4 regions of the Agrobacterium sp. 16-172Ci genome follow, and region 4 is predicted to be linked to each of the others. Evidence: riboswitches for the same ligand, from Rfam matches in the RefSeq annotation. Region 4 holds a riboswitch; each other region holds the start of a gene.
What was found. Region 4 has a riboswitch for cobalamin ahead of ACQZ40_RS14575 (ABC transporter substrate-binding protein). Riboswitches for the same ligand answer to the same signal wherever they lie in the genome.

Region 1: it holds a riboswitch for cobalamin, as region 4 does, so the genes downstream of both, nrdH (glutaredoxin-like protein NrdH) here and ACQZ40_RS14575 (ABC transporter substrate-binding protein) in region 4, are expected to answer to the same signal.
Region 2: it holds a riboswitch for cobalamin, as region 4 does, so the genes downstream of both, bluB (5,6-dimethylbenzimidazole synthase) here and ACQZ40_RS14575 (ABC transporter substrate-binding protein) in region 4, are expected to answer to the same signal.
Region 3: it holds a riboswitch for cobalamin, as region 4 does, so the genes downstream of both, ACQZ40_RS12705 (CbtB domain-containing protein) here and ACQZ40_RS14575 (ABC transporter substrate-binding protein) in region 4, are expected to answer to the same signal.

The regions. Positions count from the first base shown of each region.
Region 1 covers NZ_JBNWBW010000038.1:21,406-28,486, forward strand. The annotation lists gene nrdF (class 1b ribonucleoside-diphosphate reductase subunit beta) at 1-853, opposite strand, end outside; gene nrdE (class 1b ribonucleoside-diphosphate reductase subunit alpha) at 869-3,055, opposite strand; gene nrdI (class Ib ribonucleoside-diphosphate reductase assembly flavoprotein NrdI) at 3,043-3,441, opposite strand; gene nrdH (glutaredoxin-like protein NrdH) at 3,454-3,675, opposite strand; cobalamin riboswitch at 3,931-4,154, opposite strand; gene ACQZ40_RS24240 (nucleoside triphosphate hydrolase) at 4,287-4,916, opposite strand; gene ACQZ40_RS24245 (ATP-binding cassette domain-containing protein) at 4,913-5,695, opposite strand; gene ACQZ40_RS24250 (ABC transporter permease) at 5,695-6,777, opposite strand; gene ACQZ40_RS24255 (sugar ABC transporter substrate-binding protein) at 7,001-7,081, opposite strand, start outside.
Region 2 covers NZ_JBNWBW010000043.1:8,174-15,254, reverse strand. The annotation lists gene ACQZ40_RS24870 (NAD+ synthase) at 1-533, shown strand, start outside; gene ACQZ40_RS24865 (glyoxalase superfamily protein) at 776-1,153, opposite strand; gene ACQZ40_RS24860 (TolB family protein) at 1,345-2,175, shown strand; cobalamin riboswitch at 2,240-2,421, shown strand; gene bluB (5,6-dimethylbenzimidazole synthase) at 2,499-3,215, shown strand; gene ACQZ40_RS24850 (DUF2865 domain-containing protein) at 3,410-4,525, opposite strand; gene ACQZ40_RS24845 (NADP-dependent malic enzyme) at 4,662-6,977, opposite strand.
Region 3 covers NZ_JBNWBW010000011.1:118,212-125,292, reverse strand. The annotation lists gene ACQZ40_RS12720 (LysE family translocator) at 1-599, shown strand, start outside; gene ACQZ40_RS12715 (c-type cytochrome) at 718-1,152, shown strand; gene ACQZ40_RS12710 (c-type cytochrome) at 1,243-2,163, shown strand; cobalamin riboswitch at 2,349-2,585, shown strand; gene ACQZ40_RS12705 (CbtB domain-containing protein) at 2,747-2,929, shown strand; gene ACQZ40_RS12700 (CbtA family protein) at 2,940-3,650, shown strand; gene ACQZ40_RS12695 (hypothetical protein) at 3,655-3,969, shown strand; gene ACQZ40_RS12690 (type 1 glutamine amidotransferase family protein) at 4,140-4,706, opposite strand; gene ACQZ40_RS12685 (GNAT family N-acetyltransferase) at 4,727-5,215, opposite strand; gene ACQZ40_RS12680 (MerR family transcriptional regulator) at 5,420-5,833, opposite strand; gene ACQZ40_RS12675 (hypothetical protein) at 5,894-6,241, opposite strand; gene dmeR (Ni(II)/Co(II)-sensing transcriptional repressor DmeR) at 6,371-6,643, shown strand; gene dmeF (CDF family Co(II)/Ni(II) efflux transporter DmeF) at 6,664-7,081, shown strand, end outside.
Region 4 covers NZ_JBNWBW010000015.1:8,657-15,737, reverse strand. The annotation lists gene ACQZ40_RS14585 (ABC transporter ATP-binding protein) at 1-666, opposite strand, end outside; gene ACQZ40_RS14580 (FecCD family ABC transporter permease) at 663-1,691, opposite strand; gene ACQZ40_RS14575 (ABC transporter substrate-binding protein) at 1,688-2,719, opposite strand; cobalamin riboswitch at 2,878-3,112, opposite strand; gene ACQZ40_RS14570 (GNAT family N-acetyltransferase) at 3,152-4,030, opposite strand; gene argE (acetylornithine deacetylase) at 4,234-5,358, shown strand; gene ACQZ40_RS14560 (2-hydroxyacid dehydrogenase) at 5,382-6,305, shown strand; gene ACQZ40_RS14555 (cupin domain-containing protein) at 6,332-6,688, shown strand; gene ACQZ40_RS14550 (GNAT family N-acetyltransferase) at 6,685-7,081, shown strand, end outside.

The DNA of each region.
Region 1 (7,081 bases), on a different contig from region 4:
GGTTAACCCGGCAGGCCTCGGCCGGAAACAGCGCCTCATAACCCAGATTCATCAGGGCTTTGTTGGCGTTGTAATGCAGGAACTGCTTGACGTCCTCCGTCAGGCCGACGCCGTCATAAAGGTCTTCGGTATATTTCGCCTCATTGTCGTAAAGTTCGAGCAGGAGATCGAAGGCGAAATCCTTGATCTCCTGTCTCTGCGTTTCGCTGAGACGCTCCAGCGCCCGCTGGAACTTGTAGCCGATATAATAGCCATGCACGGCCTCATCGCGGATGATGAGGCGGATCAAATCCGCCGTATTGGTGAGCTTGGCGCGGCTTGACCAGAACATCGGCAGATAGAAGCCGGAATAGAACAGGAAACTTTCCAGAAACACGCTGGCGATTTTTTTCTTCAACGGATCGCCGCTGTCATATTCCCGCATGATGAGCGCGGATTTACGCTGCAGAAATTCGTTTTCCTCCGACCAGCGATAGGCGTCGTCAACGTCAGGGGTGAGGCACAGCGTCGAGAAGATCGAGGAATAGGAGCGGGCGTGCACGGCCTCCATGAAGGAGATGTTGGAAAGCACCGCCTCCTCATGCGGCGTTGCCGAATCCGCCATCAGGCGCACGGCGCCGACACCGTTCTGGATGGTGTCGAGCAATGTCAGGCCGGTGAAGACACGGATTGTCAGTTTCTGCTCTTCCGGCTTCAGCGTTCCCCAGGAGGGGATGTCATTGGAGAGCGGCACCTTTTCCGGCAGCCAGAAATTCGAGGTCAGGCGGTTCCAGACTTCGAGGTCCTTGTCGTCCTCGATGCGGTTCCAGTTGACCGCACGAATGCGGGACACGGGTTTTACGGCGATATTCATTGTCTTGTCCTCAATTCAGAGCGTGCAGGAAACGCAGCCCTGAACCTGCGTGCCTTCCAGCGCCATCTGGCGCAAACGGATGTAGTAGATGGTCTTGATGCCCTTCTTCCAGGCGTAGATCTGCGCCCGGTTGATATCGCGCGTCGTTGCCGTATCGCGGAAGAACAGCGTCAGCGACAGGCCCTGATCGACATGCTGGGTCGCGGCTGCATAGGTGTCTATGATCTTTTCCGGGCCGATTTCATAGGCGTCCTGATAATATTCGAGATTGTCGTTCGAGAGATAGGAAGCCGGGTAATAAACGCGGCCGATCTTGCCCTCTTTGCGGATTTCGATCTTCGAGACGATCGGATGAATGGAGGAAGTGGAGTGGTTGATATAGGAGATCGAACCGGTGGGCGGTACGGCCTGAAGGTTCTGGTTATAGAGACCTGACGCCATGACGTCCTGCTTCAAAGCCTTCCAGTCCTCCTGCGTCGGAATGGCGATACCGGCTTTTTCGAACAGCTCACGGACCTTTTCCGTCGCAGGCAACCATTCCCGGTCGGTATATTTGTCGAAATATTCACCCGAGGCATATTTGGAGTTCTCAAAGCCCTTGAAGCTCTGGCCCCTTTCCACCGCCAGCCGGTTGCTGGCGCGGATGGCGTGATAGGTGACGGTGTAGAAATAGATATTGGTGAAATCGACGCCTTCTTCGGAGCCGTAGAAGATGCGTTCGCGCGCCAGATAGCCGTGCAGGTTCATCTGGCCTAGCCCGATGGCGTGGCTGGCATCATTGCCCTTTTCCACCGAAGGAACGGAGGAAATATGGCTCATATCCGACACCGCCGTCAGCGCACGGATGGAGGTCTCGATGGTCTTGCCGAAATCGGCCGAATCCATCGCCGAGGCGATGTTCAGCGAGCCGAGATTGCAGGAGATATCCTTGCCCATATGGCTATAGGAAAGATCGGCATTAAATTCGCTTGCCTCGCTGACCTGCAGGATTTCCGAGCAGAGATTGCTCATGCTGATGCGGCCGGCAACCGGATTGGCGCGGTTCACCGTATCTTCAAACATGATGTAGGGGTAACCGCTCTCGAACTGGATTTCGGCGATCACCTGGAAGAATTCGCGCGCCTTGATCTTCTTCTTGCGGATGCGGCTATCGGCGACCATTTCCTGGTATTTTTCGGTGACCGAAATCTCGGTCAACGGCACGCCATAGACCCGCTCCACATCATAGGGCGAAAACAGATACATATCCTCGTTGTTGCGGGCGAGTTCGAAGGTGATGTCGGGGATCACCACGCCGAGTGACAGGGTCTTGATGCGGATTTTCTCGTCGGCATTTTCGCGCTTGGTGTCGAGGAAGCGCATGATATCCGGATGGTGAGCATGCAGATAGACCGCGCCGGCACCCTGACGCGCACCAAGCTGGTTGGCGTAGGAAAAACTGTCTTCCAGCAGCTTCATGACGGGAATAACGCCGGACGACTGGTTTTCGATCTGTTTGATCGGCGCGCCGAATTCGCGAATATTGGTCAAGGACAGCGCCACGCCGCCGCCGCGCTTGGAAAGCTGCAGGGCCGAATTGATGGAGCGGCCGATGCTTTCCATATTGTCTTCCACACGCAGCAGAAAACATGAAACCAGCTCACCGCGGCTCTTCTTGCCGGCGTTGAGGAATGTCGGCGTTGCCGGCTGGAAGCGGCCTGAAATGATTTCATCGACCAGATTGCGCGCAAGCTGCTCATCACCGCGCGCAAGGGCCAGCGCCACCATGCAGACGCGATCCTCGTAACGCTCCAGATAACGTTTTCCGTCGAAGGTCTTCAGCGTGTAGGAGGTGTAATATTTGAAGGCGCCGAGAAAGGTCGGAAAGCGGAATTTCCGGGCATAGGCCTCGTCATAGAGGTCGCGGACGAAATTGAAGGAATACTGGTCCAGCACCTCCTGCTCGTAATATCCCTCCGTCACCAGATAATCTAGCTTTTCCCGAAGGTTATGGAAAAACACGGTGTTCTGGTTGACGTGCTGGAGGAAATATTGCCGGGCGGCAAGGCGATCCTTGTCGAGCTGGATCTTTCCGTTCTCATCGTAAAGGTTCAGCATCGCGTTCAGCGCGTGGTAGTCCAGAGCCGCATCGAGCGGTTTCTGGGTTGCTGTTGCCGGCTGTTTGGCGTCCTTGCGCATGGCGCTTGAGGTCAGCGTGTCCAAAATCGTTCCAATCCATGTTTGACGTTGGCGACATCTTCCTCCGTGCCAAGAAGCTCGAAGCGATAGAGAAACGGCACGGCGCATTTGCGCGAGACGATATCTCCGGCGGATGCGAAAGCTGCGCCAAAATTCGTGTTTCCCGCCGCGATAACGCCGCGAATGAGGTTTCGGTTGGAGGGCTCGTTCAAGAACCGGATGACCGGTTTCGGCACGGCCCCTTTGGTGCCCCCCCCCCCATAGGTGGGTGTGACCAGCACATAGGGCTCCGACACATGCGGTACGTCGTCCTCCGCGCCGAGCGGCAGGCGAAACAGACGCCGTCCCAGTTTCAGAAGGAAACGATGGGTGTTTTCAGAGCGGCTGGAATAATAGACGATCAGGCCCATCGCCCCTCCACCTCAGCTGATCGAGCCGATCATATCCGGCCGGAAACCCGCCCAATGGCGCTCACCGGCGACGACCACGGGCACCTGCATATAGCCGAGGCCACGGACATGATCGAGCGCATCCGCATCTTCGGAAATATCGATGATCTCATAGGAGACACCGATGCGGTCGAGGGCGCGGTAAGTGGCAGTGCACTGGACGCAGGCGGGCTTGCTGTAAACGGTGACGGTCATAATTTCCTCTCTCGAAGCCGGTTTCGGACACGGCTCAACATTGCCGATTGCAATCGCAATCGGGCGGCGATGGATCTGTCATTAAGGTGGGCGTGCGCGGCTCTAGCCGCGTAAAATCGCTCTCTACGCCGACGAGCGCAGCAACTCAAACAAATGCACTGGCATGACTTCACCCCGAAGCTTGTTCTGGAGGGGGCAGAAAAGGGCGCACGCAAATCATTTGCGTCATACACCTTCCTCCGGACACCCCGCCCGTGGACGTTTGCGCTCAAGGCAGGTCTCCTGACTTGCGGGTCACAACATCTATTCCGGCCTTCCCGAAGCTTTCGGCTCCAGTGACCCAAATCGGAACGATGCTCACCGCTTACAGTTGCGGGGGCAGTTTCGGCCTTGCTCCACCATGATGGCGTTACGCACCGAATTCCCGTCTTAGCTCCCAACCCTTGCGAATCGGAAGAACCTCGAACACCACATATAGTATATGAGGAAATTTTCGCGTCAATGAATAGACACACAAAAGCCCCACCCTGTGGATCAAAAAGATTCAACACATGGTCAACAAAGGCTTAACGGCACGAGCGCGCCGACGCTCAAACAGAAAATGCGTTAGTCTATTCCCAGATGTCGATATGAATATCGGCGGGACGGGCGTTTTCGATCACCCTTTTTCCGTTCGGAAGATCGTTTTCGAAAAGTTTGGCGTGGATCGCAGCCTCGTCGAGACCATAGCCCTGCCACCTTTTCCGTAGCCTCTCCTCAAGCACGTCGACGGACGGCCCTACAAAAACGGTGAGGTCGAAGCTTTTGGAAAGAGTTGTCCACGGCGCCTCGTCCAGCAGCAGATAATTGCCTTCAGCAAGGATAAAGCGTGTTTCCGGCGCAATCGCCCGGGCGGACGCTATGGCGATTTCACGGGAACGGTCGAAAACCGGAACAAGCACCTCCTGCCCGCCCCTGCGGACGGCGGAGACGATATCGAGGAAACCGCGCACGTCGAAGGTTTCGGGTGCGCCCTTTCGCGGCAGCAGCCCGCGCCCTTCAAGGATGCCATTGTCCATATGGAAGCCGTCCATGGGCAGCACGGCGGCCGTTTCGCCCCGTGCCAGCAAAGCATCACAAAGGGCATCCGCCAGCGTGGATTTGCCGGCCCCAGGGGGACCGGCAATAGCGACGATAAAACGGGATCTACCTTCTGCCCGCCGAAGAACGTCTTCGGCGATGGTTTCAAGCTTCAGCGTCATGCGGCAAGCGTTTCCTTCGGCGCTTCCTTGGCGCCGGTCATGAAGGCGACGGCGTCGGACATGGAGTAGTCCTTCGGATTGATAACGCACAGGCGCTTGCCGAGCCGGTGGATATGGATGCGATCCGCAACCTCGAAGACATGCGGCATGTTGTGCGAGATGAGGACGATCGGCAGGCCGCGCGAACGCACGTCCAGAATAAGCTCCAGAACACGCCGGCTTTCCTTCACGCCGAGTGCTGCCGTCGGCTCGTCGAGGATAACGACCTTGGAGCCGAAGGCGGCTGCACGCGCCACCGCCACACCCTGACGCTGACCCCCGGAGAGGGTTTCCACCGCCTGATTGATGTTCTGGATCGTCATCAGGCCGAGTTCCGACAGTTTCTCCCGGGCGAATTTTTCCATGGCCGGGCGGTCAAGGGCGCGGAAGAGGCTGCCCTGAATGCCGGGTTTACGGATTTCGCGGCCGAGAAACATATTGTCGGCTATGGAAAGCGCCGGCGACAACGCGAGGTTCTGATAGACCGTCTCTATGCCAGCCTTGCGCGCCTCTATCGGCGAGCGGAACTGCACGGGCTGGCCTTCCAGCCGGATTTCCCCTTCATCGGGTGTCACCGCACCGGAAATCGCCTTGATGAGAGAAGATTTGCCAGCGCCGTTATCGCCGATCACCGCCAGGATTTCGCCCGGATAGAGATCGAAATCGGCATGGTCGAGGGCGGTCACACGACCATAGCGCTTGACGAGATTGCGTGCTGTGAGAATGGGTTCTTTTGCCATCAGCCTGCTACCTTTCTGATCCACTGGTCGATTGCGACAGCCATGATGATGAGGACGCCGATCAACAGATAGGTCCATTGCGGGTCTGTTCCGATAAGCCTGAGGCCGAGCGAAAAGACGCCGACGATCAGGGCGCCGAAGATCATGCCCATGATGGAGCCACGTCCACCGAACAGCGAAAGGCCGCCGATAACCACCGCAGTGATGGATTCGATATTGGCGAATTGACCGGCTGTCGGCGAAACCGAGCCGATGCGGCCGATCAAGGCCCAGCCGGCGAAGGCGCAGATGAGACCCGACAGCGTGTAAACGGTGGTCAGCATGCGCTTGACGTTGACACCGGCAAGTTCGGCGGCATCCGGATCGTCACCGACAGCATAAAGATGGCGACCCCAGGCGGTGCGGTTCAGCACATACCAGAGCAGGGCGACGAGCAGGACCATTGCGATGACGCCATAGGTGAAGACCGCGCCGCCGACCCGGATATTGGCGCCGAAGAATTGCAGGATCGGCGCCTGCTGGGCGATATCCTGGGCGCGGATAGTTTCGTTTGCGGAATAGAGGAAGTTGGTCGCCAATACGATCTGCCACATGCCTAGCGTGACGATGAAGGGCGGCAGGCGCATGCGCGAGACCAGAATGCCGTTGATGAAGCCGCAAAATGCGCCGACGGCAAGGCCACAGAGAATGGAAAGTTCCGCCGGCAAGCCGTAACGGAAGGTGAACTGTCCCATGACAACGGAAGACAGGACCATAATCGCGCCGACCGACAGATCGATGCCCGCCGTCAGGATGACCAGCGACTGCGCCGCGCCGACAATACCGACGATGGCGACCTGCTGCAGAATAAGGGTCAGCGTGAAGGCCGAGAAAAACTTGCCGCCGAGAAGCAGGCCGAAAACAATCAGCGACAGCACCAGAACGATAAGCGGAACGGCCGCCGGGCTGGAGTGGAGAAAGTGCTGCAGTTTTTCCAGCACACTCTTGTCGTGCGTATCGAAAGCAGCGACCTGCGTCGAACTTCCCGAAAGCACTTTTTCAAATTCATTATGCGGCTGAGCCCGCACCGGCTGATCGCTCATGGATTTTCCTCCCGATCGCTCTATCGCACCAGCCCTGACACCGGGCCTATCTCCAAAGAGAATGATGCATAGATTTCAAAGTGTTGTGAAGCGGCCTATGCTATCCCCGCAGGACGCCTGACGCGCTCGTTTGTTCCTTTGTCCGATCCCCCGGATCGTGCCTGAATCATTCTCGTCCAAGGGCGGGGGCACGAATGCCCCCGCGGGTTTCAACGGCGAGGCATCAGCCCCAGCACTTGTTGAGACCTTCCTTCGTATCGATGGAGTCGAGGCCCTTGACCGGCTTGTCGGTTACCAGCGTCAC
Region 2 (7,081 bases), on a different contig from region 4:
AGAGCCGCACGCGTGGCACGATTTTGATGGCCGTCTCGAACAAGTTCGGCTCCATGGTGGTGACGACGGGCAACAAGTCGGAAATGTCGGTGGGTTATGCCACGCTCTACGGCGACATGAATGGCGGTTTCAACCCCATCAAGGACCTCTACAAGATGCAGGTCTATGCCATTTCCAGCTGGCGCAACGCCCATGTGCCGCCGGGCGCGCTCGGCCCTTCCGGCGAAGTGATCCCGGCCAATATCATTTCCAAGGCCCCGTCGGCCGAATTGCGCCCCAACCAGACCGACCAGGATTCGCTGCCGCCCTATCCGGTGCTGGACGATATTCTGGAATGCCTTGTCGAGAAGGAAATGTCGGTCGAGGAAATTCTGGCGCGCGGTCATGATGTGGCGACCGTGCACCGGGTGGAGCATCTGCTCTATCTCGCCGAATACAAGCGCCGGCAATCGGCCCCGGGGGTGAAGATCACCAAGAAGAACTTTGGGCGTGACAGGCGTTATCCGATCACCAACCGGTTTCGGGATCGGTGATTGAAGGAAGACGCTGGTAGCGGATGTTTTGCCCGGCGTTGCCGCTCGTTTCTTCTCCCCGCCGGGGAGAAGGTGGCCCGAAGGGTCGGATGAGGGGGCAACGTTGCCGTAACTCACTACCCTTGCCCCCTCATCCCGCTACCGCGGACTTCTCCCCGGCGGGGAGAAGAAACAAGGGGCATGCGCTCGTTCCACAACATTAAACAAGCGGCGCGGAGAAAACCCCGCGCCGTTCACTTGTCTTAAATAGCCTGCCCCACATCGATGCGGTTGCCATCCGGGTCCTCAAACACAAAGGCGCGTAGGCCGTAATCCTTGTCCTGCAGGCCCTTGATGATGCGCAAGCCCTCACTCTTGCAAAGTGCGTGAAGCGCATCGACATCGCTCACCATCATATGCGCCACGTTGAAGGGCGCTGCCTTATGTGTGGGCTGCAATGTCAAGTGCAATTCGGCATTGCCCTGTTTGAGGATCATGAAGCCGACGGGAGTGCCGTTTTCGAAGGTTTTTGTGAAGCCCAGCACACCGACATAAAAGTCATGGGCTTTTTCGATATTTTTGACAGGAAGCATTGCGGCGATCCGGCCGAAGCGGATGCCGTGATCGGCGATGGTATTCATCGCGGAACCTCGGTTTTAGGAGAAACGGCAAGGGTCACGGACGGTGCCGGAGCGCTGGCGTTTTTTCCGGTTTGAATTTGCAGGACGGTGCCTGCCGCCCTAGGATCATAATCGAGGCGATGGTGGATGCAAACGGAATGTCTGCATTGCCGGGCGCTTTGAACGACACACGGACACGCCCGGGAGGCAGAATGCGCAGCTCCATCGAAATCTTCAACATCCGCACCCGGCAGATGCGGGTGGTGTGGCAGACGCCTGATCTCTTCGAAGCGCCGAACTGGTCGCCGGATGGAAAATATCTGCTGCTGAACAGCGAAGGTCTGCTTTACCGCCTGTCTCTTGCCGGTGATATCGCGCCGGAGAAGGTCGATACCGGCTTTGCCACGCTCTGCAACAATGATCACGGTATTTCGCCGGATGGATCGCTCTACGCCATTTCCGATAAGGTGGAATTTGGCAAGAGCGCCATCTATCTCATGGCCTCGACGGGCGGCGCGCCGCGGTTGATGACGAAAAATCTTCCCTCTTACTGGCATGGCTGGTCGCCGGATGGGAAAGGTTTTGCCTATTGCGGCATTCGCGATCAGGTCTTCGATATCTATTCGATGGATATAACAAGCGGCGTCGAGACGCGGCTGACCCATGGCGAGGGCCGCAATGACGGGCCGGATTATTCGCCTGACGGCGAGTGGATCTATTTCAATTCCAGCCGCACCGGGCGAATGCAGATCTGGCGCGTGCGGGTGGATGGCTCCGCCGTCGAGCGCATTACCGACAGTCCCTATGGCGACTGGTTTCCGCACCCGTCTCCCAAGGGAGACAAGGTGGTGTTCATTTCCTATGACGGCGACGTTTTCGACCATCCGCGCGATCTCGATGTGCGGGTGCGGCTGATGGATATGGATGGCGGCAATGTCGAGACGCTATTCGAACTTTTCGGCGGGCAGGGAACGATGAATTCGCCCAACTGGTCACCGGATGGGGATGAGTTCGCTTATGTCCGGTATTTTCCGGTGGAATGATGGGGGTGAGGCGGGCCACATTGCCGCACCACCGGCAGGATGCTTGCATTCGCAAACTTTTTTGCCCATAGCTTGCCTGTCAGGTGCCTGCCCTTGCGGCGGGAGAATCGGGAATCCGGTGAAAGACCGGAACGTGCCCAGCGCTGTGAGGCGGACGTTCTTTTTTAAAGCCACTGAAGCAATTCGGGAAGGCGAAAAGGGCGGATGAAGCCTAGTCAGAAGACCGGCCTGACGGGATAGACCGAACCGCGCGGACGGCGGCAGGTTGTTGTCGAGGCGGGGTGCGCATTTGCGCCCGGCCTTCGCATTGTTGGGGATAAACGATGCCAGCCGATTCGTCCGTAAACAATCCGCCCGGCGCCAGTTCGTTCGATCACGCGCTCTCGCCCGCCCGCCCGTTTTCCGGTGAGGAACGCGAGGCGATTTACCGCGCCATCGAGACCCGTCGTGATGTGCGCGACCAGTTCCTGCCGGACCCGCTGCCGGACGATCTGGTGGAGCGTCTTTTGAAGGCGGCCCATTCCGCGCCCTCGGTCGGTTTCATGCAGCCGTGGAATTTCACCCTCATCACCGATGGCGCGATCCGTCAGTCGGCCTTCGTGGCTTTCAGCCGCGCCAATGAGGAGGCGGCGGCGATGTTCACGGGCGAGCAGCAGGCGCTTTATCGCAGTCTCAAGCTTGAAGGCATCCGCAAGGCGCCGCTCAGCATCTGCGTCACCTGCGATCCGACGCGCGGCGGCAAGGTGGTGCTGGGCCGCACCCATAATCCGCGCACGGATGTCTATTCCACCGTCTGCGCCATCCAGAATCTCTGGCTCGCGGCACGCGCCGAAGGCATCGGTGTCGGCTGGGTCAGCATTTTCCACGATAGCGACATTCGCACCATTCTCGATATTCCCGGCCATATCGAAATCGTCGCGTGGCTTTGCCTCGGCCGTGTCGATGCGCTCTATAACGAGCCGGAACTGGCGGTGAAGGGCTGGCGGCAGCGCGTGCCGCTGGAGGAACTGGTGTTTCGTAACCGCTGGGGCGGGGTATAGAAGCGGAGACCTGTGAATAAGGCGGGACGTCGCCGCGTATTTCTTCTCCCCGTCGGGGAGAAGGTGGCCCGAAGGGTCGGATGAGGGGGCAACGCTAGCGGTATACGGAGAGCTCGCCCCCTCATCCCGCTGCCGCGGACTTCTCCCCCTTGGGGAGAAGAAGCAAGGGGCGCGCGCTCGCTCCGCGATGTATGTCACTGCTGCGGCTGTATACCCTTCAATGCCGGGTTCTTCAGGTCGATACGGCCTGTCTGGTCGGGCAGGAATTTAGGGCCTATGACGCGGACGCGGCTGTCGTTGGGGTCATAGTCGCGTTCGGGAACGGGCTGTTCCGGCGGCTTGGCGGCCTGTCGCTGTTCGGTGGGTTTCTCAGCCTTGTCACCTTGCAGTGATGGAATGGTGGTGATGCCGGAATAGGGTTTTTCGGGCTGCGGCCGGGCGGCCTCTTCCTGCTTTTGCATTTCCTTGTGATAGGCGGCCATGTTGCAGGCGCAGCCCGGCGCTTTTGCCGTGGCGTTCCTGTAGGCGAAGGCGGTTGGCAGGTCCCTGTAGGGCTTGCCTGTTTCCGCAGACACCATGTCGGCGGTTTCCTGATCCGTCATGGAATGGAAATAAAGCTCCGTCTCGGTGCCCGGACACATTTTCTCGCACTGCTCCGCCTGGGCGCGAAAATCAAGCGGCGAGGCATTGGACGCGATGGGGAAAAACGAGCCGTCGCAGGTGCGCACGCAGAGTGTGCGAAGCCCACCCTCGGCGGCAGCGTTGGGGTAGGGCGAAAGCCCCGCCTGTCCCGGCTCATCGTCGTTCTGCGGGCCATTCTGCCGAAAAGCGTCGGGATAACGCGTCACATCCGGAGGCGGAGGTAATTGTGTTTCCGTTTGTGGCATGGTGTTGCAGCCATTGGCATCGAGGGCGGCGAGAATGCGCTGCCGCCTGATGTCGCCGTCGTTGTCACGCGCGGCCGCCATGGCGTCGTCGCGGTCACGGATGATGGCGTCGCGCTCGCTTTCCGCTTCCGCCAGCGCATCGCCGATCTCGGCGCAGATACCGGCATTGGGATTGCCATAGACGATGACGCTGCCGGATGAGCAGCCGTAGCCGCGCAGGTCGTTCCTGATCTTGCGGATGACGATGTTCTGGCGGGCGAGCGCATTGGCATAACGCCGCACCTCGGCCGTATTGCCGACGACGCGGGGCGGTTCGCGCAATTGCGCATAAAGCGTATCGCAGACCTGATCCGCGAAGGCGGCGGCCGGGGCGAGGAAAACAAGGGGAAGCAGGAGGCCGATGATGCGGCTGCGGCGGGTCAATTGTTCGATCCGTTCGATGTCCCCGGCTGGTGGCAGGGGCGTTATACTTCACGACATCCGTGTTTCGGGAAGATAACATAAGCTGTTGCCGCAATGCGGCAACAGCCTGTTCAAAATTGCGTTAATGCGGCCTCTATCACACCGAAGGATGCGAGGCCTGCACCACGGCAAACGCCGCCATGTTGACCACGCCGCGCGAGGTGACGCTGGGCGACAGGATATGGGCGGGCAGGGCCGTGCCGAGCAGGATCGGGCCGACATGCAGGCCTTCCGTCAAGGTGCGGGTGACGCCGAGCGTGATGTTGGCGGCATCGAGGTTCGGGAAAACCAGAAGGTTCGCTTCGCCCGTCAGCACGCTGTTCGGCATGGCACGCTTGCGCAGCGCTTCCGAAAGGGCCGAACCGCCCTGCATTTCGCCATCCACTTCCAGTTCCGGTGCGGCTTCCTGCACGATCTTCAGGGCGCGGCGCATCTTGCGGGCGCTTTCGGAATCGCGCGAGCCGAAATTGGAATGGCTGGCGAGGGCGATCTTCGGCGTGATGCCGAAGCGGCGGATTTCCTTGGCCGCGAGAATGGCCATTTCCGCCACTTCCTCGGAGGTCGGGTCGTAATTCACGAAAGTATCGGTGAGGAACAGCGCACCCTGCTGGGTGATGAGCAGGCTGAGGCCCGCGAAGGAACGCACGCCTTCCTGCTTGCCGATGATCTGGTTGACGTCGCGCAGGTGGCGGTCGTAACGGCCTTCGAGGCCGCAGATCAGCGCATCCGCTTCGCCGCGCTTCACCGACAGCGCGCCGATGACGGTCGTGTTGGTGCGCACGATGGTGCGGGCTGCTTCCGGGTTGATACCGACGCGACCGACAAGGGCGAAATAGTCATCGACATAGTCGCGGTAGCGCGGATCGTCTTCCGGATTGACCACCGCGAAATCCGTATGTGGGCGGATGCGCAGGCCGAAGCGCTTCAGGCGCGTTTCGATGATCTGCGGGCGGCCGATGAGGATCGGGATGCCGGTGCCTTCTTCCAGCAGCACCTGGGCGGCGCGCAGCACGCGCTCGTCTTCGCCTTCGGCAAAGATGATGCGCTTCTTTTCGGCGGCTTTCGCGGCATTGAAGACCGGTTTCATGATGAAGCCGGAACGCCAGACGAAACGGTTCAGCTGGTCGAGATAGGCTTCGAAATCGGTGATCGGCCGGGCGGCGACACCGCTTGCGGCCGCAGCACGGGCAACGGCTGGCGCAATGCGCAGGATGAGCCGCGGATCGAAGGGCGAGGGGATGAGGTAGTTCGGGCCGAAGACCGGCGTTTCGCCGCTATAGGCCTTTGCGGCCACTTCTGAAACTTCCTCACGCGCGAGTTCGGCGATGGCCTGCACGGCGGCCATCTTCATTTCCTCGTTGATCGTGGTTGCGCCGCAATCCAGCGCGCCGCGGAAGATATAGGGGAAGCAGAGAACGTTGTTCACCTGGTTCGGGAAATCCGAACGACCGGTGCAGATCATCGCATCCGGACGGGCCGCACGCGCCGCCTCCGGCATGATTTCCGGATTGGGGTTGGCAAGCGCCAGGATCAGCGGGTTTTCCGCCATGCGCTCCAGCAGTTCCGGCTTTAGCACGCCGGCGGCGGAAAGGCCGAGGAAGACATCCGCGCCGTCGATGGTTTCGGAGAGAACGCGTTTGTCGGTCTTCTGGGCGTAAACTTCCTTCCACTCGTCCATCAGCGTGTTGCGGCCATCGTAAACGAGGCCTTCGATGTCGTGGACCCAGATGTTTTCTTTCTTCGCGCCCATGGCGACGAGCAGGTTGAGGCAGGCAAGGGCTGCCGCGCCGGCGCCCGAGGCGACGATCTTGACGCTCGAGAGCGATTTTCCGGCGAGTTCCAGTGCGTTGGTGACGGCGGCGGCGACGATGATCGCGGTGCCGTGCTGGTCATCGTGGAAGACCGGGATGTTCATCTTCTCGCGCAGCTGGCGCTCAACCTCGAAACATTCCGGCGCCTTGATGTCCTCAAGGTTGATGCCGCCGAAGGTGGGCTCCAGCGCTGCGATGGTGGAGACCATGTCGTTGATGCCGGGCGCATCGATTTCGATATCGAAAACGTCGATGCCGGCGAATTTCTTGAAGAGGACGGCCTTGCCTTCCATCACCGGCTTGGAAGCAAGCGGGCCGATATTGCCGAGGCCGAGCACCGCCGTGCCGTTGGAAATGACGGCGACGAGGTTGGCGCGGGCGGTATATTCCGCCGCCGTTTCCGGATTTTCATGGATGGCGAGGCAGGGGGCGGCAACACCCGGCGAATAGGCCAGCGCCAGATCGCGCTGGTTGCCGAGCGGCTTGGTGGCCTGGATTTCCAGCTTGCCGGGGCGCGGATAGCGGTGGAAAAAGAGCGCCTGTTCCTCGATGTCGGCCTTTGCCGTGTTGGCGGGCGTGTTGTTCTTATCGTGAGAGGTCATTCTTCCACCGTCATGTCTGGTTCAATTCCGGACCCCTGAATACAACAAACTTCCCCGTGGTACAGCCGTTATTTGACCGCACCTTATGCAAATGCGGCCATGGC
Region 3 (7,081 bases), on a different contig from region 4:
TTCTGGTCCTGTTCGGCATCATCATCCTGCCGGGCATGGACATGCTGTTCGTGCTGGCAAGCGCACTGACGGGCGGCAAGAGAACCGGCCTTTCCGCTGCAAGCGGCATGAGCGCCGGCGGCATCGTGCATTCGCTTTACGGCGCCCTGGGCGTCGGCATGTTGGCCGCCTGGATGCCGTCGCTGTTCCTGCCGCTCCTGGTTTTCGGCGCCGTCTATATGATCTGGATCGGCATCGGCCTGATGCGCAGCGCGATTGTCGTGAACGGCGATGAGGCGCAGGCGAGCGCTTCGGTCAGAAAAGCCTTCTGGCGGGCGGTGCTGACCTGCCTTTCCAACCCGAAGGCCTATCTGTTCATGATGGCGATTTATCCGCAATTCCTCAAACCGGCCTATGGCCCGATCTGGATGCAGGGGCTGGTGATGGGCGCGATGGTGGCGGTCACGCAGTTCACGGTTTACGGCGCGCTGGCGCTGACGGCGGATAAAAGCCGGGCATGGCTGGTTTCTTCGCCCGCCGCCACGATCTTCATCGGCCGCGCCGCCGGTTTCATGCTGATTGCCGCAGCGCTGCTGACACTGTGGGAGGCCCTGTCTTAGGCTTCTGTTTTCACGATGGAATTCACCGCAATGTGACTTCTTTTCGCCATCCGGAAAGGGCATCCTCGCGCCGTTCCATCTAGCGCCCGGTGTCCCGGCCGGAATCAAGGAGAGTTGCATGAAACTGAAAACCATTACCGCGGCCATGCTGTTCGGCTGTCTTTGCGCCGGAGCGGTCTACGCTGCCGGCGAAGTCGAAAAACGTGAAGGCATGATGAAGCAGATCGGTGGGGCGATGGGTTCGCTCGCCGCCATCTCCAAGGGCGAAAAGCCCTTCGACGCCGATACCGTCAAGACTGCCGTGACCACCATCAGCACCAACGCCAAGGCTTTCCCGGACCAGTTCCCCGCCGGCACCGAGACCGGCAGTGCCGCTGCCCCCGCCATCTGGGAAAATTTCGACGACTTCAAGGCCAAGGCCGCCAAGCTCGGCACGGATGCGGACATGGTTCTCGCCAATCTCCCCACCGATCAGGCGGGCGTCGCCACCGCCATGAAGACGCTGGGCGCCGATTGCGGCACCTGCCACCAGACCTATCGTCTGAAGAAATAATCGCAGCACTTTGGAAACGCCGCTTACCGGCGGCGTTTTCTCAGGCACGAAAGACATCTGACCGGGTCAGGTGAGAATGGGGAGAGGGGCATGTCCTCCATCTGGACGAAACTCGTGGGCGGGGCCGTCGTCGCGGCCATTGCGGGCTACGGCATATTCGCCTGGGTCACCGCGCCTCAGCGGCAGGCGCCCAGCCACTGGGTCAGCCTGGGCGAACCGGATCTGGCCAATGGCGAAACGCTGTTCTGGGCGGGCGGCTGCGCAAGCTGCCATGCCGCGCCCGATGCGAAAGGCGAGGCGCTATTGACGCTTTCGGGCGGGCAGGCGCTGAAAAGCCCCTTCGGCACCTTCCATGTCCCCAATATTTCCTCCGATCCGCAGCATGGCATCGGCGGCTGGACGCTGGCGGAATTCGGCGATGCGATGACGCGCGGTGTGGGCAGGAACGGCGAACATCTCTACCCGTCCTTTCCCTATGCCTCCTATGCCCGCATGACGCAGAAGGACATCAACGATCTCTTCGGTTATCTGAAGGCCCTGCCGGCCAGCCAGAACGATGCGCCGGATCACGAATTGCCGTTCCCCTTCAATCTGCGCATGGCGCTGGGCGGCTGGAAATTCCTTTATTTCGACCCCGCAGCGCGGCCCCGCGTGGAGCTTGCCAATGCCAATGCTGAATTGCTGCGCGGCCAATATCTGGTGGAAGGGCCGGGCCATTGCGGCGAATGCCACACACCGCGCAACGCGCTTGGCGGTTTCGTGAAAGACAAATGGCTGGCGGGCGGTCCCAACCCGGAAGGCGAGGGCCGCATTCCCGACATTACCCCCGGCTCGCAAAGCATCGGCAGCTGGGCCGAGGCCGATATTGCCAGCTATCTGGAAAACGGCTTCACCCCGGAATTCGACAGCGTCGGCGGCTCCATGGTCAAAGTGCAGCAGAACATGGCGCATCTGACGCCTGAAGACCGCGATGCAATTGCCGCCTATCTGAAGGCCATACCGTCGCGGTAACCCTCAGCCGTCATGCCGGACCAGATCCGGCATCCAGCCACGGCGCGTCTGCGCCGTGAGAAGAGTCTCTCGCGATCAAGGACTTGATCGCGCTGGACCCCGGATCTAGTCCGGGGTGACGGAGGTGGAGGCGACGGCGTGCAGTTCGAAATCAGGCCCACCATTGACTCCCGACCCCGCCCATCGGATAACAATCCTGTGATGGTTCCTTCCGGGCGTTCCGGAAGGTGAAAAGGGAACACGATAGGGAGAAATCCTCATTCGTGGCTGCCCCCGCAACTGTGAGCGGAGAGCCTGAAACGAAATGCCACTGGCAAGCCATCTCGCCGGGAACCCAAGGGTTTCCAGAGAGGGTGATGCCGGGAAGGTGTTTCAGGTTTTGACCCGTAAGCCAGGAGACCTGCCATCGCGGAAATATCCATGCCGGCGGGGTGTCCGGAAGAGCGGAATTTCAGGGTGGCGGGATCGACGCTTCCCTGTGTCAGTCTCGTATCCCCGTGGTGAAGTGTATCGTAGCGGCTCGATGGCCTTTTGCCGTCCGGCCGCGTCCAAAGGCGCGGGGTCGCGCCGGAGAGGGGTCACCATGTCCATCAACCAGAATACGGCCAACGCCGCCGTTTCCGCAAAAACAACCAGCTTCGCGCAATCGCTGACGGCGATCGTGCTTGGCCTGTTCGTTGTCGGTTTTGTCGGCTTTTCCCATGTGGAAGCCGTTCACAACGCCGCGCATGACACGCGTCATGCCAATGCCTTCCCCTGCCATTGAGGGGAACGGCATGTCGTCTTTTCGCAATATCGTCTTTACCGCCGTTCTCGTCGGCATCCTCGGCGGTTTCGCCGTTTCGGCCATGCAGGCTTTCGGCACGACGCCGCTCATCCTTCAGGCGGAAACCTATGAAAGCGCCGGCGAAGCGGCCCACAGCCATGATGCGCCGGCCCCCGGTGCTGCCGTTCCCGCCCATGAGCACAATGACGAGGCCTGGGCTCCGGCCGATGGCTTCGAGCGCACCGCCTACACCGTCGCCGCCAATGTGCTGACTGCCATCGGTTATGCGCTGGTGCTGACCGGCCTGATTTCGCTGCGTGGCACGAATGGCGGCTGGCGCGAAGGCCTTCTCTGGGGCGTTGCCGGTTTTGCCGCCGTCATGCTGGCGCCGATGATCGGCCTGCCGCCGGAACTGCCGGGCAGCCCGGCCGCCGCACTTGAGGCGCGGCAAATCTGGTGGCTTGCGACGGTTGCCGCAACCGCGGGCGGCATCGCGCTGATCGCGTTCCGCCGCGAACCCTGGGCCATCGTATTGGCGCTGGTGCTGATCGTCGCACCGCATGTGGTCGGCGCACCCTTGCCGCCGGAAGGCGAACATGCGCTGGCGCCGCTGCCGCTGGAGCGTCAGTTCATCGTCGCCGCCACCGTGACTAGCTTCGTTTTCTGGGCTTTGCTCGGAACGTTGAGCGCGTTTTTCCTGAAGCGCTTCCAGTCGGCTTGAGACTATGCAGGACGCAGCGGAATGGAGTGAGGAACTCGATGCGCTGCGTTTTGCCGTCCCCGGTCACGGCGCTTTCTGCGCCGTGCACCGCCTTGCCTTCAAGGCGGTTCTTGGGGCGACCCCGGATCGCGAGGCGGCTATCGCCTGTTTTCATGAGCACGAGGCCGCTTTTATCGCTGCGGCGCTCAGCAAGATAAAACGCTCGAATTCACCCTCCGGCCGCAGCCTGCATCTGAACAGCCGCGATATTCGCCGTGCGATTGCCGGGGAGAACGGCGATCATGCGGCGCGTGTTTGTCGCGTACTTGATCGGCGATAATCATTGCCGTTTTCACGTCCGTCATCCCGGCCTTGAGCCGGGATCCAGCCAGCCCAAGTCATTGGGCTGAAAGGACTCTTTTCACCGCGCAGACGCGCGTCGGCTGGATTCCGGCTCAAGGCGGGAATGACGGGAGTAGAGGGAGCGCAAACAACCGAGGCGGCTATGCCTCAGCGATGCTCCGCCGCAAAAACCTGAAGTTCCGCCTCGGCTTCCGGACCAAAGAGGCCGAGGTGTTTCAGGATTTCCACAGCGAAACTGACCGGCGCGCTGCCGGCGGCCGTGATGATGCCGCCATCGCTGACCGCTTTCGGCTGGTCGCGGTAGAGCGACTCGCCGCTATAGACGGCATAAGCCTTGTGGGACGCCAGCGAATTGCCGGTATGGGCGACGTCGTTCAGGACGCCCGTGCTACCGAGCGCGCTCGCCGCCGCGCAGATGCCGGCAACCAGCCGGTTTCTGTCGCGAAACCGGTGCACCAGCCCGCCAAGATCGACAGCCGTTCCCTTTTCCCAGCTCAAGCCGCCGGGAATGACAAGCGCATCGATGTCAACAGGATCAAGCGCGTCATAGGATGTGTCAGGCGTCACATTCAGCCCACCCATGGATGTCACCGGCCTGCCGTCAGGGGTGGCATAGACGATCTCGACGCCCAGATAACTGCGCGCTGCGGCAGCAAGCAGCGCCGGTTCCCAGTCCGCAAAATACTGCGCCAGCGCAATGGCGATCCGTGTCATGGTCGTCTCCGTGGTTTTAATCAGGCGATGGACTGCATGTAGCGCATGCCGGTGACCGGGCGGGGCGCGAAATCCATGTTTTCGTAGAAACGATGCGCCGCCACATTACCGGTCGTGGCGCTGACGGAAAGATAGTCGCAACCGAGACGCTTGGCGATATCGCGGGCGCGGGAAACCAGATGCTGGCCGGTGCCATGGCCGCGATGCCCGTCACGCACGAAGAGATGATGCAGCTCAAGCCCGCGCCGGCCTTCCTGCGCCCTGTAGAGCGGCAGAAGCAGGGCGTAACCGATCAGCGCGCCATCGGCTTCGGCCACGAGGCCATGCACCCAGGGCAGCGGGCCGAAGAGGTCGCGTTCCAGTTTCGCCGGCGTGATCGCCGCCGCATCGCCGTGGTAGGAGGCAAGCAGCGTAATCATCTCGTTGAGCTCGGGCAAATCCGTCTTGCGTGCACCACGAATGATGACGACGGGCGGTCTTTCCAGTGTAAGGGAGCTATCTTCGGTCATTTTTTCGGTCCTTTGGTCTTATCGGTGCCGTCAGGACGCTTGAGAAACAACAAAGCCGCCTGACGGCGGCTTGTTGACAATATGATCTGTCGAGCCGCCCTTAGAGGTAGGCCCAAAAGTACGAGCAGGAGATGGGTGCGCGTTCGTTGATCATGGGACATGCAATGCGCCCGAATCCGCAATCTGTCAAGCCCGGTTTTCCGATCAATGTTCACCCTCACACATGCCGTGATTGGAAAGCGCGCGGATGACGTAGCAATCCTCTATGGAATGGCCGTGGCAATGGGAGACGATGCGCTCCAGCTCGTGCTCCAGCTTCTTCAGGCTGGCGATCTTTTCGCGCACATGGGCGAGGTGTTCGGCGGCGATGCGGTCCGCGCCTTCGCAGGGCATCTGCCGGTGCTGGCTAAGCGCGATCAGTTCGCGGATGGCGTCGATGTTCAGCCCGAGATCGCGCGCATGGCGGATGAATGCCAGCCTTTCGAGGTCGGTCTTTTCGTAGCGGCGCTGGTTGCCATCCGAACGATCCGCCTCGCGGATGAGGCCCATCTGCTCGTAATAGCGGATCGTCGGCACCTTGACGCCGGTACGTTTCGACAGTTCACCGATGGACAGCATGGCTTTCTCCATATCTCCAGTCTCTAGAGATATGGCTTTTCCGTCCCCGGTTCAATGGCCTTAAGCGACGTCGTTGACGCCAAGCGCCTGGGCCAGTGCCTTCAGAATCTGCGATTCGAGGCTTGCCATATCCGGCTGGGCGGAAGCGGCCACCTCAGCATTGGCGCCAGTGGCGGCGGAAACGCCGCTGTCCATGTTCCAGAGAGCAGCAGCGAGGCTCGCGGAGGCGCCGGCCAGCGGGGCGACGGTGGTGGCGACATTGCCTGCCACCGAAATGGCGCGATGGGCCGCCCGCGTCAGCTCCTGCAAAGCCTCGGTGGTAGACTGGCTCTCCCGGTTATGCGCAGGCGCGATGCCGCGGACGGGAGAGGCGAAATTGATGCTGCTGGTTGCTGCGATAGTCGTCATGACTGTGAGTCCCCTAGTTCTGATGGGGCATTTTTAAGGTCCGAAACATTCCCGAAGATTGCGTCATGCACGCCTTGCGCAAAAAATAGCGGCAATATACTATACCCCCCTATAGTATATGAGGTGCCCATGTCCCATACGATCCGCAACAAGGAGAAGCTTCTGGCCCGCATCCGCCGTCTGAAAGGGCAGATGGAGGCGGTCGAGCGCGCACTGGATGATGCCAAGCCCTGCGGCGAGGTGCTGCAATTGCTCGCTTCGGTGCGCGGCGCGCTTTCCGGCCTGACCGGAGAGGTGATGCAGGAGCATCTGCATGAGCATGTGGTGCATGCCGAAAACGAAGACGAGCGGGCGCGGGCGGCGGAAGAGCTCGCCCAGGTGCTGAAGACCTACATACGGTAAAAGCGAACAGGATTAGCGACATGACGACGACATCCGAACACCGTGCAGCAGCCGGTCACGACCATGTTTTCCTTGGCCAGAACCATGAGCGCAATGAAAGGCGCGTCTGGATGGTCATTGCGCTGACCGCGGCGATGATGGTGGCGGAAATCGTCGCCGGCCACTGGTATGGCTCCATGGCGCTGACGGCGGATGGCTGGCACATGTCCACCCATGCCGGCGCGATGCTGATTTCGGCGCTCGCCTATCTTTATGCCCGCCGCGAGGCGCGCAATCCGCGCTTCACCTTCGGCACCGGCAAGTTCGGCGATCTGGCGGGTTTTGCCAGCGCCATCGTACTGGCGGTGGTGGCACTGCTGATTGCCGTCGAAAGCGCGATGCGCCTCGTCAATCCCGTTGAAATCGATTTCAACCAGGCGATCCTCGTCGCCATCATCG
Region 4 (7,081 bases):
AACCTCGCGCGGCGGACCGACCGCAATCATCTCGCCCCGATGCATGATGGCGACCCGGTCACAGAACATGGCGGCGTGATTGAGATCGTGCAGCGCCGCCACAACGGTCAGGCCCTGCCGGCGCACCAGATCGAGCAGGCCGATCTGGTGGCCTATGTCGAGGTGGTTGGTCGGTTCGTCCAGAAGCAGGATATGCGGCTCCTGCGTCAATGCGCGGGCGATATGCAGGCGCTGGCGTTCGCCGCCGGAAAGATGGTGCCAGTTGCGCTCCGCCTTATCGGCCATATCGACATTGGCAAGTGCTGCATCAACAATGGCGTCATCCTGCTGCGACCAAGCGGAAAGCGGCCCGAGATAGGGCGTGCGCCCAAGCTCCACCGCCTGCCGTGCGGTGATCCGTTCGGTAGTTTCGGCCTGCTGCTCCACGAAGGCAAGCCGGCGGGCAAGGTCTCGCCGTCCCAATGAGGCAAGCGGCTCATCCCCGAGCGTAACGTGCCCCCGGCGCGGCTTGCGAATGCCTGCCAGCATGGAAAGCAGTGTGCTTTTGCCGGAACCGTTCGGTCCGATGATGCCGAGAAACTCACCCGAACCGACATCGAGCGAGACCCCACGCACAATATCGATATTGCCGGCATGGAAATGCAGGTCGTGGGCGGATAATTTCATGAACGCCCCCTCTTCTGCCCAAGGATGAAGGCAAAGGCGGGCGCGCCGACGAGCGCGGTGATGACGCCGATGGGCAGCACCTGCCCCGGAATGACAATGCGAGAGAGAATATCCGCGACGATCATGAAAACCGCGCCGGTCAGCGCCGTTACCGGCAGCAATATGCCATGGCGAACGCCGACGAAGATGCGCGCGGCATGCGGAATGACGAGGCCCACGAAGCCGATGGAGCCCACCAGCGACACCATCGCAGCCGTCATGATCGCCGAAACGGAGATCAGCACCGCATAGACCCAGCGCACCGGAATGCCGAGCGAGGCAGCAGCCTGACCGCCGAAGGCGAAGGCATCGAGCGCCCGAGCATACCAGAGACACACCGCAAGTCCCGCAAGACTGACCGGCAGCGCCAGCCAGACATCCGGCCAGCGCACCCCGGAGAGGTTGCCCAGCAGCCAGAACATGATGCCGCGCGCCTGTTCTGCATTGGCGGATTTGGTGACGATGAAAGAGGTCATGGCATTAAACAGCTGCGACCCGGCCACCCCGGCAAGAATGATGGCGCTGTTGCCGTGTCCCGCCCGCACCGCCAGAAGACTGACCAGCGAAAACGCAACGAAGGCACCAATAAGCGCCCCGGCCGGCATCGTCAGGAACCCCGCTCCGAAGCCAAGCAGCGCGACAGCGACGGCACCGGTGGAGGCGCCAGCGGAAATGCCGAGAATATAAGGATCGGCAAGCGGATTGCGCAGAAGCGATTGCAGCACCGCCCCGGCCAGCGCCAAAGAAGCGCCGCAACAGGCGGCGACGACCGCGCGGCTGAGACGATAACTCCAGACGATGCCCTCATCCAGCGGCTCCAGCGGATAGGCCGCATGGAAGACGCGGTTGGCGATTGTTTTCGCCACGACGTCGAAAGGAATGGCGGTCTCGCCGATGGCCGCCCCGGCCATCAGCGCGACGAGCAGCAGTGCGAGCGCAGCAAAAGCCAGCCCTACTCTGCCGAGATGGATGGAAAGACCGTTCACTTCGCGAGGCCGGCAGCCGAAATCGCCTCGGCCAGCGTTTCGATGCCTTCAATGGTGCGAATGGTCGGGTTCATCGCCTGCGCATCCATCTCGAACACATGACCTTCCTTGACGGCGGGCATGATGCTGGCCACGGGATCGGTGGCGAGGAACTTCAGCTTGACGGCGACATCGTCAGCCGGGAAACGGCGGCGATCCATCTTGCCGGCAACGATGATGGACGGATTTGCCTTGGCGATGGTTTCCCAGCCGACGGTCGGCCATTCTTCATCGCTTTCGATGACGTTCTTTAAGCCCAGCGCGGACATGATGTAGCCGGGAGCGCCATTGCGTCCAGCCACATAGGGATCGATATCCAGCTCGGCGCTGGAGAACCAGAAGACGGCCGAAAGCTTGCCATTTGCCGAGGCGATCTTGGCGCGGGCGGCTTCTTCACGCTTCTTCAGGTCGGCAACGACCTCTTCACCGCGATCCTGCACGTTGAAGATTTTGGCGAGATCGCGGATTTCCTGGTAGATCAGATCCATGGTGAAGACGGTGTTGCGCACGCCGTCGCCGCCGCCGGAGTTGTCCTTGCCCATGCAATCGGCGGGCGAGGTATAAACGGGAACGCCAAGCTCGGCGAATTGCGCCGGTGTTCCGACAACGCCTTCCGGACCGATCTGCCACTGGAACTGCGTCGTCACGAGGTCCGGATTCTTGCCGATGACCGCCTCGAAGCTCGGATCATTGTCAGCCAGACGCTCGACCCTGGCATTGGCCTCTTCGTAGCCCTTCAGAACCGGACCGATCCACAGCGCCGTGCCGACCACCTTGTCGGCGAGGCCGAGGAGGTAAAGAACCTCGGTCGTGCTCTGGCCGACGGACACGGTGCGGGCGGGCGCCTGCTTGAAGGTGATCTCCTGACCGCAGCTGTTGATCGTCAGGGGATAAGTGGTTTCGGCAGCATTGGCGCCGGCGACAGGCAAAGCCGCAAGCGCCGCGGCCAGAAAACCGGCATGGACCGGCAGGCGTCTAGAATGAAACATGTGTTCTCCAGTCGAAAGTAAATCTTATTCCAGAGCAGCAGGCGTCAGAACGCGCAGCAACAGCGGGACGTCTTGTACGGAGAACGGCAATAGGACGCAAACGAAATGTTATGAAATAACATTACAATCTCCTCCTCCGGGCTTCCCCGCCCGTAACGATGGTTTATATTTCGACGGCAGGTCTCCTGGCTCACGGATTTGCGTCACTCATCTGCCTTCCCGCATTCTGGAGAATACAGTGGCATAACGCCTTGAAGCGTCACGGGGATGAACGACAATCCGCTTACAGTTGCGGGGGCAGCCACGGCATTGGGCGAAAAAGATCGCCCGCACCATGTTCCCTATTAATCCCTTCGCCTTTCGGCTGCAGGAACCGTCGCTTTCTCACATAAGGGGCAAGAGGCGGGGCGTCAATTGCGATAGTGCCGCACCTCAGCACAAAGACGGGCTTGCCAGGGCGAAAATCTTTGCGGAACCGGAGCCTGCCGGTTGCAGCGCGCCTTTCGACATGACGGTGAGCGTTTCGATACCCACCAGCCCGGATTGCGTCAGAAACTCGGTCAGAAGACCGCTATCCCGCACGGTATCGAGACGGACAAGCTGATCGTCGAGATCGGAAAAATGTCGCCTCACCAACGCAATCGCATCCGCCTCGTCACCGGCGATGACCGGGCCGACAATATGGCCCCGCCCCGCCGCACGCCGCAATGCAAAGGCGGCAAGACGATCGGCCTCGAACAGGCCGTAACCCGTATTTTCCTGAACAAGGCGTTGCAGGACGCCCCGGCGCGAAACACCGAAAGCCGCCCGATCCAGATCCACCACGGCGGACAAATGATCCCAGGACAGCGGCTCGATTCTCTGCTTTCTTCCAAGCGTCTGCATCTCGGCAGGGCAACGTGCCTTGCCGCGCAGGAGATGTACTTTCTCCGTATCTCCGGCAAAACCCAGCCGTGCGAAAAGCCGTCGCGAGGCTTCCGTGGCGTTCAACCGCAGGGCGGCGTCAGGGTAGCCAGCAATGAGTTGGCCCACCAGCCATGGTGCAACGCCCTGCCCATGCAAACGGGGGGAAACGATGACCATGCCGACCGTCGCGAAAGCCTCATCATAAGGAAACAGCATTGCCGTTGCGACAACACGATCGATCTCGTCAAGCGCGACAAGGCCGACCCCGCACTGCCGCAGGAAACACCATTCGTTCGCGTGATATCGCCATCCGACAGCCATGGACAAAGCATGCAGATGATCGGCCTCCACATCGGCGATATCCACTGTCCGCAACTCGAAACTATCGACTTTGAGCAGCTCCATGACAAACGGCTCTCATTCCCTCCGGCGCGGAACCTAGATCCCGGCAGCCCAGCTCACGACATCCGAAGATAACCAGCCTCGCCAGCAGGAATTTTCCGAAAGCGCTGGAAGGACACAACAATCTACTGAAATCACCCGTATTTCAGCAGATAAACGCCGCAGGCCGCTCTAAGCTTTTCGGCGTTGAAGCGACGGAGACAGCCATGAACGCAATCGACATTCTGGAGCGTCTTGTCGGCTTCCCGTCGGTGGTCGGAACCGCCAATGGCGACATCGCCGGATGGATCGCCAATTATCTGGAAAGCCACGGCGCAAAAGTATCGCTGCTTGCCGGCCCGGAAGGCGACCGCGCCAATCTCTTCGCCAGCTTCGGCCCGACCGATGCCAGCGGATACATCCTTTCCGGCCATATGGATGTGGTGCCTGCCGGTGAGCCGGAATGGTCCTCCGATCCCTTTACGCTGGCAACCGAAGGCGAGCGTCTCTACGGACGCGGAACCACCGACATGAAAGGGTTTCTGGCCACGGTTCTCGCCGCAGCACCGGCATTTTCACGCATGGCGCTGAAGCGGCCCGTTCACATCGCCTTTTCCTATGACGAGGAGGCGGGCTGCCGTGGCGTTCCGCATCTCATCGCCCGCTTGCCGGAACTATGCGCAAAACCGGCGGGCGCAATCATCGGCGAACCGAGCAATCTGCGCGCCGTGCGCGCCCACAAGGGTAAGGCCGCCGCACGCATCACCATTCGCGGCCGCTCCGGCCATTCCTCGCGGCCGGATCAGGGCGTGAACGCCATTCATCTGATGACCGGCATCATGGCAAAGGCGGTCGAGACCGCACAGGCTCTCACCGAGGGGCCTTTCGAAGCGACATTCGAGCCGCCCTATTCCTCCCTGCAGATCGGCACGGCGAAAGGCGGACAGGCGATCAATATCATCCCCGATCTCTGCGCCATCGAACTGGAAGCGCGGGCGATTGCTGGCGTATCGCCGGTCGCCCTGCTCCAGCCGGTGCGCGACGGCGTCGAAGCGCTCGCCGCCAGGGGCATCGACATAGAATGGACGCCGATGAGCGATTATCCGGCGCTCTCCCTTGCCGCCGATGCGCCGCTCGTGAAGCTTCTGGAAGAATTGACCGACGCGCCCTGCATCGCCGCCGTCAGCTATGGCACGGAGGCCGGGCTTTTTCAGGCGGCCGGCATCGATGCCATCATCTGCGGCCCGGGCGATATCGGCCGCGCCCACAAGCCGGACGAATTCATAACGGCCGGTGAACTCTCGGCCTGCCAGTCAATGCTGGAAACACTGGCGAGCCGCTGCACGGTTTAAACCTTCGGAACCACGGATTTCAGATGACGTTCTTCTTCAATTCCGACGCGAAGCGCGGCGAGATTTTCCGGCAGGCTCTGGCCCGCGACCTGCCGGAACTACCTTTTTCGATGGATGCCAAAAGCGTCGATCCGGATGCGGTTCGGTACGTCATTACCTGGACCGTGCCTGATGATATCGGCCGCTACCGCAATCTCGAAATCCTGTTTTCCATCGGTGCGGGCGTCGATCAGTTTCACATCGACACCGTCCCTGCGCATGTGAAAGTCGTGCGCATGGTGGATGAAGGCATCATCCGCATGATGCAGGAATATGTGAGCCTCGGCGTGCTGGCGCTTCACCGCAACCTGCCGGTCTATTTGAAACAGCAGCGCCAGCAACTCTGGAAGGCCCTGCCGCAGCGTCAGGCGAAAGAGTGCCGGGTGGGCGTTCTCGGCCTCGGCATGCTGGGCGTTGCGGCGCTGGAACGGCTGAAACCCTTCGGTTTTCCGCTTTCCGGCTGGAGCCGTTCACCGCGCGAGATCGATGGTGTGACCTGCCATCATGGCGAAGCCGGATTGTCCACGATCCTTTCGACCAGCGATATTCTCGTTTGCCTGCTGCCGCTGACCGACGAAACGACGGGACTTCTGAATGGCGAACGCCTGGGGATGCTTCCCGAGGGTGCGGGGCTGGTTCACGCCGGGCGCGGCAAACAGCTCGACCACGACGCCCTCATCGATGCGCTGGACAGCGGCAGGCTTTCGGGTGCCGTGATCGACGTCACCGATCCGGAACCGCTTCCGGAAGACCACGCCTTCTGGACGCATCCGAAAATTCTCCTGACGCCGCACATCGCCAGCGTCACCCAGCCGCATTCGGCAGCACGCACCGTTGTCGAAAACATCAAACGATACCAGTCCGGCCTCGAGCCGCTCGGCCTCGTCGACCGCAATCGCGGATATTGATCATCCCGTTCCAGGAAAGGACACCCATGCCGCTTCTCAAGACCATCGACACGCACCCCGCCTTCGAACCGAAAGCCTCCAAGGCCCTGCCGGAACGCCTCATTTCCGGCGATCCGTCCTTCAAGACCTGGCCGCTGGACGAAGCCCGCAACGGCACCGTCCACACCGGCATATGGGAAGCGACGCCGGGCGAAAGCCGTTCGATCAAGGGCGAAACCTTCGAATTCTGCCATATTCTCGAAGGTGTCATCGAAATCACGCCGGAAGGCGGCGAACCGCTGCGTTATACGGCTGGCGACAGCTTCGTCATGAAGCCGGGCTTCGTCGGCGTGTGGAAAACCATTGAAACCGTCCGCAAGATCTATGTTACGGTGAACGGATGAACTGGGAACCGGCCATTTTCGAAATCGCCCGCGACGGCTATGTGCTGAGCACCGATCCGGCACGGGTGGATTTCGATCTGGTCCATGATTTTCTCGCCCGCGATTCCTACTGGGCGCAGGGAATGACCGCCGACCGGCTGAAGCGGGCGCTTTCGCATTCGCTGCCGGTCGGCGTTTACGCCCCCGACGGTTCCATGGCCGCCTTCGCCCGTCTGGTGACGGATTATGCCGTTTTCGGCTATCTGCGCGATGTCTTCACAGTGGAGGATCATCGCGGTCGCGGCCTTGCGTCCTGGATCGCCACCGAGATACGCAAACACCCGGAGCTTTCGACGGTATCGAGCTGGATGCTGGCGACCCGCGACGCCCATGGTGTTTACGAAAAGGCCGGTT